3 regions of the Desulforamulus hydrothermalis Lam5 genome follow, and region 3 is predicted to be linked to each of the others. Evidence: riboswitches for the same ligand, from Rfam matches in the RefSeq annotation. Region 3 holds a riboswitch; each other region holds the start of a gene.
What was found. A riboswitch is a leader RNA that binds a small molecule or an ion and turns the genes downstream of it on or off. The one in region 3 is predicted to bind cyclic di-AMP.
Positions count from the first base shown of each region.

Region 1 (3,274 bases), on a different contig from region 3:
GATAAGCACATGCCGCGCAGTTTTTTTCAGCACCAGGCTAAAATTTTAGGGCGTTGGCTAAGAAAAAGCTGGGTCTTTGCCCCCAATTTGACCTGGGGGGCAGCCCAGTATGGCAATGCCGTGTTATGCGGCTGGCCAATTGTCAGCTACCGACAATATTTGCTGCCCAGCCAGGGGGAACAAAGGGGCTTGTTAGAAACGGAAATTGCCCTGCCCGCCGGTACGGTAAGTTTTTTTTGCACCCATTTGGGGCTTAACCAGCAAGAAAGATTACAGCAGGCCGAGGAAATACTGCGTATTGTCACACGCACAAACCGGCCGGTAATTTTGGTGGGAGATTTTAACGACCGGCCGGACTCGCCGGTGTACCGCCTGATAACTTCTGTGCTGCGGGATGCAGCTGCGGACAGCGGGGAAGATGCGGCTACCTACCCGGCCGGCCAACCCACTGAAAGAATAGATTATGTGTTTATATCGCCGGCGTGGCAGGTGTTGGCAAGTTTCCCTATGCAGGCCAACGCTTCCGACCACCTGCCCCTGGCGGTGGATTTGCAGTTAGGCCCGGAAAGTGTGCAGCCGACACCGGTTAAGTTTTTATAACCCCTTACTGTCATCCGGCCTTAGCCGGTAGATTAAATTGCCAAAACAGCAACCCCGTACCACCCATAAAGTGGTACGGGGTTGCTGTTAGTTGGCTGTCATCCCCTGTTAACGCTTGGCATAAATCATTTGGCCGTAGGTGGCGGAAACCGGCAGGGAACGCAGGAATGAGTTGCGTGTAGAGTGATCAAAGAAGTATAAAGCTCCGCCGGTGGGGTCGTTGCCATACAAAGCGGCTGTGGCTGCCTGAATGGCTGATTGGCCGGCCGGGCGGTTAATCCAACCGTTGCGGACAGGTGCAAACTGGTTGGGGGCGTAAATAACTTCCTGAATGGTATCCGGAAAAAGATCACTTTGCACCCGGTTAATTACCACCGCAGCTACCCCGATTTGGGCTTCCAGGGGTTCGCCGCCTGCCTCCGCTTGCACCAAACGTGCCAGCAAATCCAAATCTTCATCGGTGTAAGGAATAACCGGCCGCTTGGCACTGCGGCTCACTTCAACAGCCATGGTGGCAGCGCTGCGGGAAGCCGTAACGGGCAGAATCAGCTGCTGGCCGGGGTAAATTAAGGTGCCGCTGAGACTGTTGGCAAGCATTAATGCTTCGACCCGGGTATTATATTTTTGGGCAATCAAATACAGGCTGTCGCCAGGTTTTACGGTATAGGCAGTTGACGGCGACTTGGCCGGCGGCAAAGCTGCCACAGCAGGTTTAACTTCCGGCAGGCTTAATACCTGCCCCGGGAAAATCAGATCGCCGGTAAGATTATTGGCTGCTCTAATCTTACTGACAGGAATACCGGTTTTTTGACTGATTAAATAAAGTGAATCGCCCGCTGCCACTGTGTAATTGTACGCCCAAGAAGCTGTGGCCCACAGCAGCACCCCTAGAAAACACAACAAGACAACGGTCTGCCGCAACCTGACAGACATATTCATATAGTATTACCCTCCTTTTGGCCTTCGAGGTTAGTTGACGGGTTCGGGTTGAAGGGTACCCTACCGCTCTCTGTCCGCTTGCCTTGCTTTAAGAGAGCTGATTCACCCCGGGAAGGATAGTCCCCCGTACTCCGGTTCTGCCGGAGATTCGGCCTTTTTTAAACTTATGCAATATTGTACAGGGTTTCCAATAATTCGTCCACCTATAAAAATTGGAAAAATGTTAGTTATAGTATCGAACACGACGGAAATACTAAGCTTGATTTATAAAATGAAGGGGGATAAATTTTAGTGCAGAGGTCAGGGGTAAAAATCACAATTGTCGGTACAGGCATGGTAGGTGCTTCTACCGCCTTTGCCATTATGGCCGGCGGCTTGGCCAGTGACCTGGTGCTGGTAGATATTGACCACAAGAAGGCAGAAGGCGAAGCCATGGATTTGGGAGATGCGGCCGCCTTTATCAAGCCGCTTAACATCTATGCCGGTACATACGAAGATGTCAAAGATTCCCAAATCGTTATATTTACCGCCGGGGCTAACCAAAAGCCCGGCGAAACCAGGCTGGATTTATTGCACAAGAATGTGGCTATTTTAAAAGACAGTATGCCCAGGCTGGTAAAGCATTGCCCGGATGCCGTTTATTTAATGGTATCCAACCCGGTGGACGTTTTAACATATGTGGCCTTGAAAATTACCGGGCTGCCTGCCAACCGGGTGTTTGGTTCGGGTACGGTGTTGGATACCTCTCGCTTTAAGGACGAATTATCATCCTATTGCGGGGTGGACCCGCGCAATATTCATGCTTATATTATCGGGGAACACGGTGATTCAGAGGTAGCATTGTGGAGTACGGCCAGCATTGCCGGGATGGGTTTGTCACAGTTTACCCCGTTATTGGGTCTGGCACCGGTAGACAGGCAGGAAATTGCCCGACGGGTAAGGACGGCGGCTTATGAAATTATTCAGCGCAAGGGTGCCACCTACTATGCCATTGCCCTGTCAATTAAGAGAATTTGTGAGGCAATTTTGCGGGATGAAAATTCTATCCTGACTGTATCTGGGTTGATCAACGGCCTTTATGGGATCAATGATGTGTGCCTGAGTCTTCCCTGCATAGTTAACGGCAATGGCCGGGATAAAGTATTGACTGTTCCTTTATCGGTGGAAGAAGAAGAAGGCTTGCGCAATTCGGCCCAGGTGCTAAAGCAGGCTGTCCGGCAAGCAGGATTTCAGTAAAAAAAATACACCGGTGCTTTTTCAGCGGGCCGGTGTACCGGCCATACTTATTTCAGTTAATTAATGCAGCCGGGCAGCAATTGGCAGAGAAATTTGCGACGGTCGCCTTGATTTTTTGGCTGATCAGTGCTATTATATAAAAGTTCGCTCAAGGAACCTGCTCAGATAACCCTTGCAAAAATCTAAAATACTGCTATAATATAATAGCGTAAAGCAACAAGCGCCCGTAGCTCAGGGGATAGAGCGCCGGCCTCCGGAGCCGGGTGCACAGGTTCGATTCCTGTCGGGCGCACCAGTTAAACCCTTTGCCACAACCCTGCACCCTGAAATATTCAGGTGGGCAGGGTTTTGTATGTTTCCGGCGGCATAAACATGAGGCCATGTAAATATGGCTGAAAATTTAACATTACACAAGTTGGGCAGGCCGTTTAGACAAAAAAGACCGCCGCCAAATGTTTATTTTCGACAATCAAATGTCCACTGTTTGACACTAAATAAC
Region 1 is NZ_CAOS01000008.1:132,646-135,919, reverse strand. Features, by position in the region: gene DESHY_RS05890 (endonuclease/exonuclease/phosphatase family protein) at 1-600, shown strand, start outside; gene DESHY_RS05885 (cell wall hydrolase) at 709-1,539, opposite strand; cyclic di-AMP (ydaO/yuaA leader) riboswitch at 1,544-1,703, opposite strand; gene DESHY_RS05880 (L-lactate dehydrogenase) at 1,825-2,775, shown strand; tRNA gene DESHY_RS05875 (tRNA-Arg) at 2,996-3,070, shown strand.
Region 1: another riboswitch for cyclic di-AMP. It lies ahead of DESHY_RS05885 (cell wall hydrolase); the one in region 3 lies ahead of DESHY_RS08840 (CAP domain-containing protein).

Region 2 (3,274 bases), on a different contig from region 3:
AGTCCCAGGGAATTATGAAAGGTTACGCCGATAATATGTTTAAACCGCAACAACCGGTTACTAAAAATGAAGCCCTGGCCGTGATTATGCGGGTGGTGGATCACCAGGGCACCTCTGTCGATCAGAACGGTCTCTTGCCAAAAGTTTTTCCGGATTGGATGGGCACAGCACCATTGCAGGCATATGATGCCGGCATTATCGCAGACTGGGAACTCTTAGCCTGGCATGGCAACAAGCCAGCCAGCCGGCTGGAAGTAGCCATGTGGCTATGCCGTGCTGCCGGCGAAAAAAGTGTGGCGGTGCAGGATTTGCTTGCCTTTGCCAAAGACATCAATCAGTTGAGCAAGGAGGAATTGGTTTATCTGGCAGCCATGTATAACCGGGGGATTATCAGGGGTACACCGGAAGGTTATCTTAATCCCTTAAAACCTATCTCCCGTGGCGAATTTGCCGTAATGATCTGCCGCTTTACGGACTCTGTTAACTTAACCGACAGCAACCCGGCAACCCCCCCTGCAAAAACCTGGATCGCAACCTTAAACCCTGCCCCCAACCAAAAGGTTACGGTGGATACAAACCGGTTTACCGTTAAATTCAACCAACCCATGGTCTTTGCAGAGGACCGGGATATAACGGATTTAACCGGGACCATCAAGATTTTTCAATACCTGAATAACAAATGGGTTGAGGCCGACCTATCTTATACCGTTGTCTTAAATGAGCGTGGCGATGAACTGACCGTTATACTGGATCACAACAGCGTCCTGGCTGCCCAGGCCAAATACTGCGTTACCCTGCCCGGCGGTATTCTCCAGGAGGCAAACGGCACCGCCATTTTCCCGGGCATCGGCAAAGGACAGTGGTCTTTTGTCACTGAACAAACAACTTCCGCTGACGAGGCTGCCAAAGCAACTGTTGATATTTCTCTCCGGTAAGAATTTAGGGGCTGATCCGGTAGGATCAGCCCCTCAGACTATTGCCTTATAGCCTTTTGTCTTAGAAAATTCTGCTGGCACCCCGGTACCGGGCACTCCAATAACTGTCAAGGAGAGAGTCTATTTTAATACCCCGGGAACTGGAAGCATGAATAAATTCGTTATTGCCCAGGTAAATACCCGAATGATTGATGCCCTGGCCGCCGGTATGAAAGAAAACCAAGTCGCCGGGCCGCAGTTCATCCTTTGCAATGGCTGTGCCTGCCTGATACTGCCCGGCAGCAGTATGCACCAGATCAATGCCAAAGTTTTTAAACACATACCGCACATAACCGGAGCAATCAAAACCTGCCGGGCTTTCGCCGCCGGCACGATACCTGACACCAATATACTGTTTGGCAAAATCCAGCACAGCCAGCGCCCTGTCGGCCATACCCCGGGATACGTTGGCGGCATTCGCTGTTACCGGTCTGGCAGCCTGGCCCGACGGTTGGTCAGGCAAGTTTAATACTTGACCGATTTGTAAAGCATCACCGGTTAAATTGTTTAATTTTTTAATGTTGTCCACCGTAGTGCCGTTACTCTGTGCAATGGCCCACAGGGTATCGCCCTGCTTCACCGTCACCTGAGCGCCCTCGGCAGTTCCGCTCCAAACAGCGGCGGTCAGACCAACCGCTGCCGCCAGGACTGCCAGTCTTTTGCTAAAAGACAACTTCACCTTCCCCACTTTCTACGCCTACGGAGTTAGCTGACGGGTTCGGACTGAAAGTTAGCCCGCTGCCTGACGGTAGTTCACCCCAAAAGATCGGTTCCCCCGTTTTCACAAGAAATTAGGCGTTTTTATTTAACTGGTAATTTAGTCTATTACCAATTTCGCCGAAAGTTTCCATTTTCCTGCTTTTTAAATCTTTTAATGCTAAAGCTGCGGATAATTTTCATAATTCACCTTAATTTTGGCAATAATTTTGGTGTTATTGCTTTAATTAAGTTATGTTAGAAGGAGAAGCCTCATGACCCTACCCCAGGTCACCTGGCATTGTGCCAAGGCAGTTTTGGCCCTGACCTCACCTTTGCATGTAATTGTGCAAAGGCGCCGCTTGAAAAATACCCATCATTTTTGCAACCGGCAGGCCGGTCAAATTCTAAGGCAAGATGGGCTGCGCAGCGAAGCCTTGTTATTCGCTTCTTATTTAGACATCTTAAACCATGGTTCTTCCTGGAGTGACATGGGTTTTAGAAATATCAGCCACTATTACAATTGTCGAGAGGACAGCGGTTTGTGGCATGGGCCGGCTGCCCCTGCCGAATGTCACTATTATTTTAACCTGGCACTTAAACATTGGCGCCGGGGCAGCCGGGAAAAAGCTTTCTTTTACCTGGGTGCTGCCACTCACATCCTGCAAGACCTGTGTGTACCCCACCATGCCGGCGGTTTGGTCTTCAGCGGTCACAAGTATTTTGAAGATTGGGCCAGGAATCATTATGAGGATTTTGCCGTTAATCAGGGGGGTCTTTACAACCTGGGGGATTGTGCCAGCCGGTGGGTGAAACAAAACGCCCTGGTGGCGGCATCTTACCTGCCGGAAGTAGGGCAGGACCACAGCCCGGCCGTGGCTCAAGTATGCGGCATTATGTTAACAAGAGCCCAGCAAACCACAGCCGGTTTCTGGCACTTTTTTCTGCAAAAAATAAAGGAGTCATCTCCCCGGTAACAGCCGGCGAGACGGCTCCTTTAATAAACTAAATTAATCCCAAACCGTTTAATAATACAATAATTATGGCAACAGGTGCCACGTACTTGACAGCCAGCAAATAACAGCGGGCTGCCCCTTTATTGTTTAAACTGCCGCCGTTGGAAAGTTCATCCGTTACTTCCCAGCGGCCCAGCCACCAGCCGGCAAAGACAGCCAGGGCTACACCGGTTAAAGGCATTAAAAGATTATCTGTGGCAAAAGCAAACAAGTCAAACATGGTCAGCCCAAAGAGTTTAAAGTCAGCCAGCAAGCTGTTTGAAAGAGTGGCAGTACTGCCTGCCAACGCCATGGCCAGGGCGGTGGCCAGGGTGGCTGCCGCTCTGGACCAGCCCCTTTCTTCGGTCAGGTAGGCCACCGGTACATTAAACAAGGAAATCATTGCGCCGGTAGCGGCAATGGAAGCCAGCACAAAGAAAACAGCAAGAAAAATATTTCCCCAGGGCATGGCATTAAACACCATCGGGATGGTGATAAACAGCAGGGAAGGCCCTTTATCGGGGCTGAAGCCAAAAGCAAACACCGCCGGAAAAACAGCCATGCCTGCCAGCAGGGAAACCAGGGTGTCTGCCAGCACCACCTTAACGC
Region 2 is NZ_CAOS01000008.1:124,759-128,032, forward strand. Features, by position in the region: gene DESHY_RS05840 (S-layer homology domain-containing protein) at 1-935, shown strand, start outside; gene DESHY_RS05845 (C40 family peptidase) at 997-1,653, opposite strand; cyclic di-AMP (ydaO/yuaA leader) riboswitch at 1,653-1,782, opposite strand; gene DESHY_RS05850 (zinc dependent phospholipase C family protein) at 1,946-2,647, shown strand; gene DESHY_RS05855 (sodium-dependent transporter) at 2,676-3,274, opposite strand, start outside.
Region 2: another riboswitch for cyclic di-AMP. It lies ahead of DESHY_RS05845 (C40 family peptidase); the one in region 3 lies ahead of DESHY_RS08840 (CAP domain-containing protein).

Region 3 (3,274 bases):
CCGAACAGCCGGCCATCATTATTTTTGTCAAAAAGAAAGAAGAGCCGCAAAACCTGAGCCGGGAACATCTGGTACCCTATCAGATTAACGGTTTGACCACTGATGTAATCGAGGTGGGCGAGGTACGCCTGCTGGATGAAGAAAGAACCAAACACGTCAGGCCGGCCCAGCCGGGTCTCAGCATTGGCCATTACCGCGTAACAGCGGGAACCTTTGGGGCGGTGGTGCGGGATCGCCAAACCGGTGAGCGGCTCATTTTATCCAATAATCATATCCTGGCCAACGCTACCAACGGTAAGGACGGCCGTGCCGCCATCGGCGACCCCATTCTGCAGCCGGGAGAGTATGACGGCGGTACCCGGGAAGACCGGATTGCGACCCTGTTACGCTACATTCCGCTACAAAAGGGAGAAGCCCCCGCCACCTGCCCGGTGGCCAACGGTGCAGCCCGGTTTTTAAATATTTTTGTGCATACCGTCCGGCCCAATTACGACCTGAGATTTATCAAACGGGGCGGCACGCCTAACATAGTGGATTGCGCGGTGGCGCGCCCCGTCCGGCCCGAGTTGATAACGGATGATATTTTGGGCATTGGCAAAGTGCAGGGAGTGGAGCGGGCCAAACCAGGCATGCAGGTGGTTAAAAGCGGCCGCACCACCGGGATTACCCGGGGAACCGTGACGGCGGTGGGAGCAACCATGGAAGTAAAGCTGGATGATGAGAACACCGCTTATTTTGCCGACCAGGTGGTTACAGATATGAAATCCCAGGGGGGCGACAGCGGTTCCCTGGTGCTTAATCAAGAAAACCGGGCGGTGGGGTTGCTGTTTGCCGGTTCGGATAAGGTGACGGTGTGCAACCATATTCAAAACGTGCTGGATCAATTAAATGTCGAGTTTTAAGGCAGTGCGGTTGATAATCCTGGGGTAATTGATGCACCCCCGCCAAGTGACCGGCAGGGGTGCATCAATTACCGTTGGGCAACCACAACAAATTTCTGGCAATAGCTGGTATCCATAAAAAAATGTAAGACATTAGCCGGCAAAACCATTCTTCACTTAATCAGTTATTTTATTCAATAAATGTCAGGTATTACGGCTTTTGTAATAACAGACATTTTTTTGTATATTTAGGACAGGCATAGCCGGTTATGCCAGAAAACACAAAAAATGCCGAATCCATACGGTACGGAGGAACCAATTTGGGGGTGAATCCTGCTTGCCAGGTAGGGATTTCCTTGCCCGAACCCGTCAGCTAACTCCGGAGGCAACAAGGAAAGGAGACAACCAATGCAGTACCGACTTAAAAAGATGTCCGTATTTTTAGTTTCTATGTTGTTATTGACCCTGTTGTTACCTTTTGCTGCTCCGCAGGCAGCTTTAGCAGCTGCCGGCGATGACCAGGATATGGTGGAACTGGTTAACCAGGCAAGGATTAAGGCCGGACTGGCGCCCCTTGTATATGATTACCAATTATCTGTGCAAGCTGCCAATAACCTGGATTATTACCAGCAAACAGGGAAAATTCCCGGTTCCTCTATGTTGCTGCAGCAAGCTAAAAAAGGCGGCTACACCCTGCTGGGACAGACCGTTGTACGGGGCAGCAATGTTAAAGAAATGGTTGATAAGCAGTTAAAATACTATGGCAGCCGCTCTGTTTTAAATAACAAATATAACCGCATCGGTTTGGTAATTGCCGACACCGAGGCCGGCCAGCTATGTGTGCAGCTGCTGGCCAAAGCACCGGAGGAGCAAAACCGGCAGCCGTCTATGCCTTCACCCACTCCGGCAGAAACACCGCAACAGCCTCAACAGCCGCAAGAGCAGCCCCGGCAGCAGCCTGCCGAACAGCCCCAAGCAAATGCCTCCTTTATGAATGAACTGCAGCAGCAGGTGGTGGAACTGGTAAACAGCGAACGGGCTAAGTACGGCTTGCAGCCCCTGCAGGCTAAACAGGACCTTACCGAAGTGGCTATGTTAAAGGCCCAGGATATGTATAAAAACAAATACTTCTCCCATACATCTCCCACTTACGGATCTCCCTTTGACATGATGAAGAAGTACGGCATTCATTATACCGCTGCCGGCGAAAACATTGCCATGGGCCAGAGAACGGCCGCCCAGGTGATGCAGGATTGGATGAACAGCCCCGGCCACCGGGCCAACATTCTGAACAGCAACTACAATGAGATTGGCGTAGGTGTCTACCAGAGTTATACCGGTTACGGTTATATCTGGGTGCAGGAATTTGCCCGGCGTTGATTACAGCCGGGACAAACCTGCAGCCTGTACAAACAAACAGCCATAAAAAGGAAACAGGAGGAAAAATTTCCTCCTGTTTTTTTGCTTTTTCTTAAGGATTGACCACATTTTCAGCACATTTCTCCAGACAATCCAATATATATATATAAGGAGATATCTTGAAAGGAGGCTCGATTAATGGCCACGAAGAAAGGGCCCAAGCCAAAATTCCGCCGTTCCCTTGATAACGATAACAATAATAACAACAATAACAACAACGCCGCACTGGAAACAGAAAGATTTAGTTTGGAAGAGGTAGTGGGTGAAAATACAGAGCAGACCATCGTTCGTGGCACAATTTCTGTGCCCCAGGCAAAGCCGGAAGTGGAAGAAATACTGTCCACAGACACCTCCACCAAGCTGCGCAAGGTAGAAATCATTCCCAACAAGGTCATTGTAGAAGGAACCCTGAAGCTGGAAGTTATGTATACTGCCTTTAAAGTGGATCAGGCGGTGCACACCTTCCATGCAGAGTTGGATTTTACCGACTTTATCGAAGTTGAAGGAGCCCGGCCGGGCATGAATGTGGAAGTTGACATCGTGGTAGAGGATGTGAGCCTGACCAGAGATGCAAAGTGCGCCGAAGACTGGGATGTGGCGGCAGTTTTAAAAGTAACCGCCAGGGTTACGGAAACCCGGGATGTCAATGTTCTCACCGAGTGTCCCCAGGGATATAATTGCGAAACCGAACGGATGAACCTGCAGCACACCGTTGGCACCGGTACCAAGCAAGTACTTATTGATGACGAGTTTGAGGTGCCCGACGGCAAACCGGATGTAGAAAAATTTATCAAATGCATGTGTGATGTGGAGATTACCGACACCAAAATTATTAAAAACAAGGTGCTGATCGAGGGCGAAGTTGATCTGGAATGCATTTACACAGCCATGAAGGAAGATCAATCGGTTCACACACTGCATGAAACTTTTAAGTTTAACACCTTTATTGAAGTGGTAGGCGCTGAGCAGGGAAT
Region 3 is NZ_CAOS01000011.1:132,074-135,347, forward strand. Features, by position in the region: gene DESHY_RS08835 (Nal1-like putative serine protease) at 1-902, shown strand, start outside; cyclic di-AMP (ydaO/yuaA leader) riboswitch at 1,161-1,284, shown strand; gene DESHY_RS08840 (CAP domain-containing protein) at 1,290-2,261, shown strand; gene DESHY_RS08845 (DUF3794 and LysM peptidoglycan-binding domain-containing protein) at 2,439-3,274, shown strand, end outside.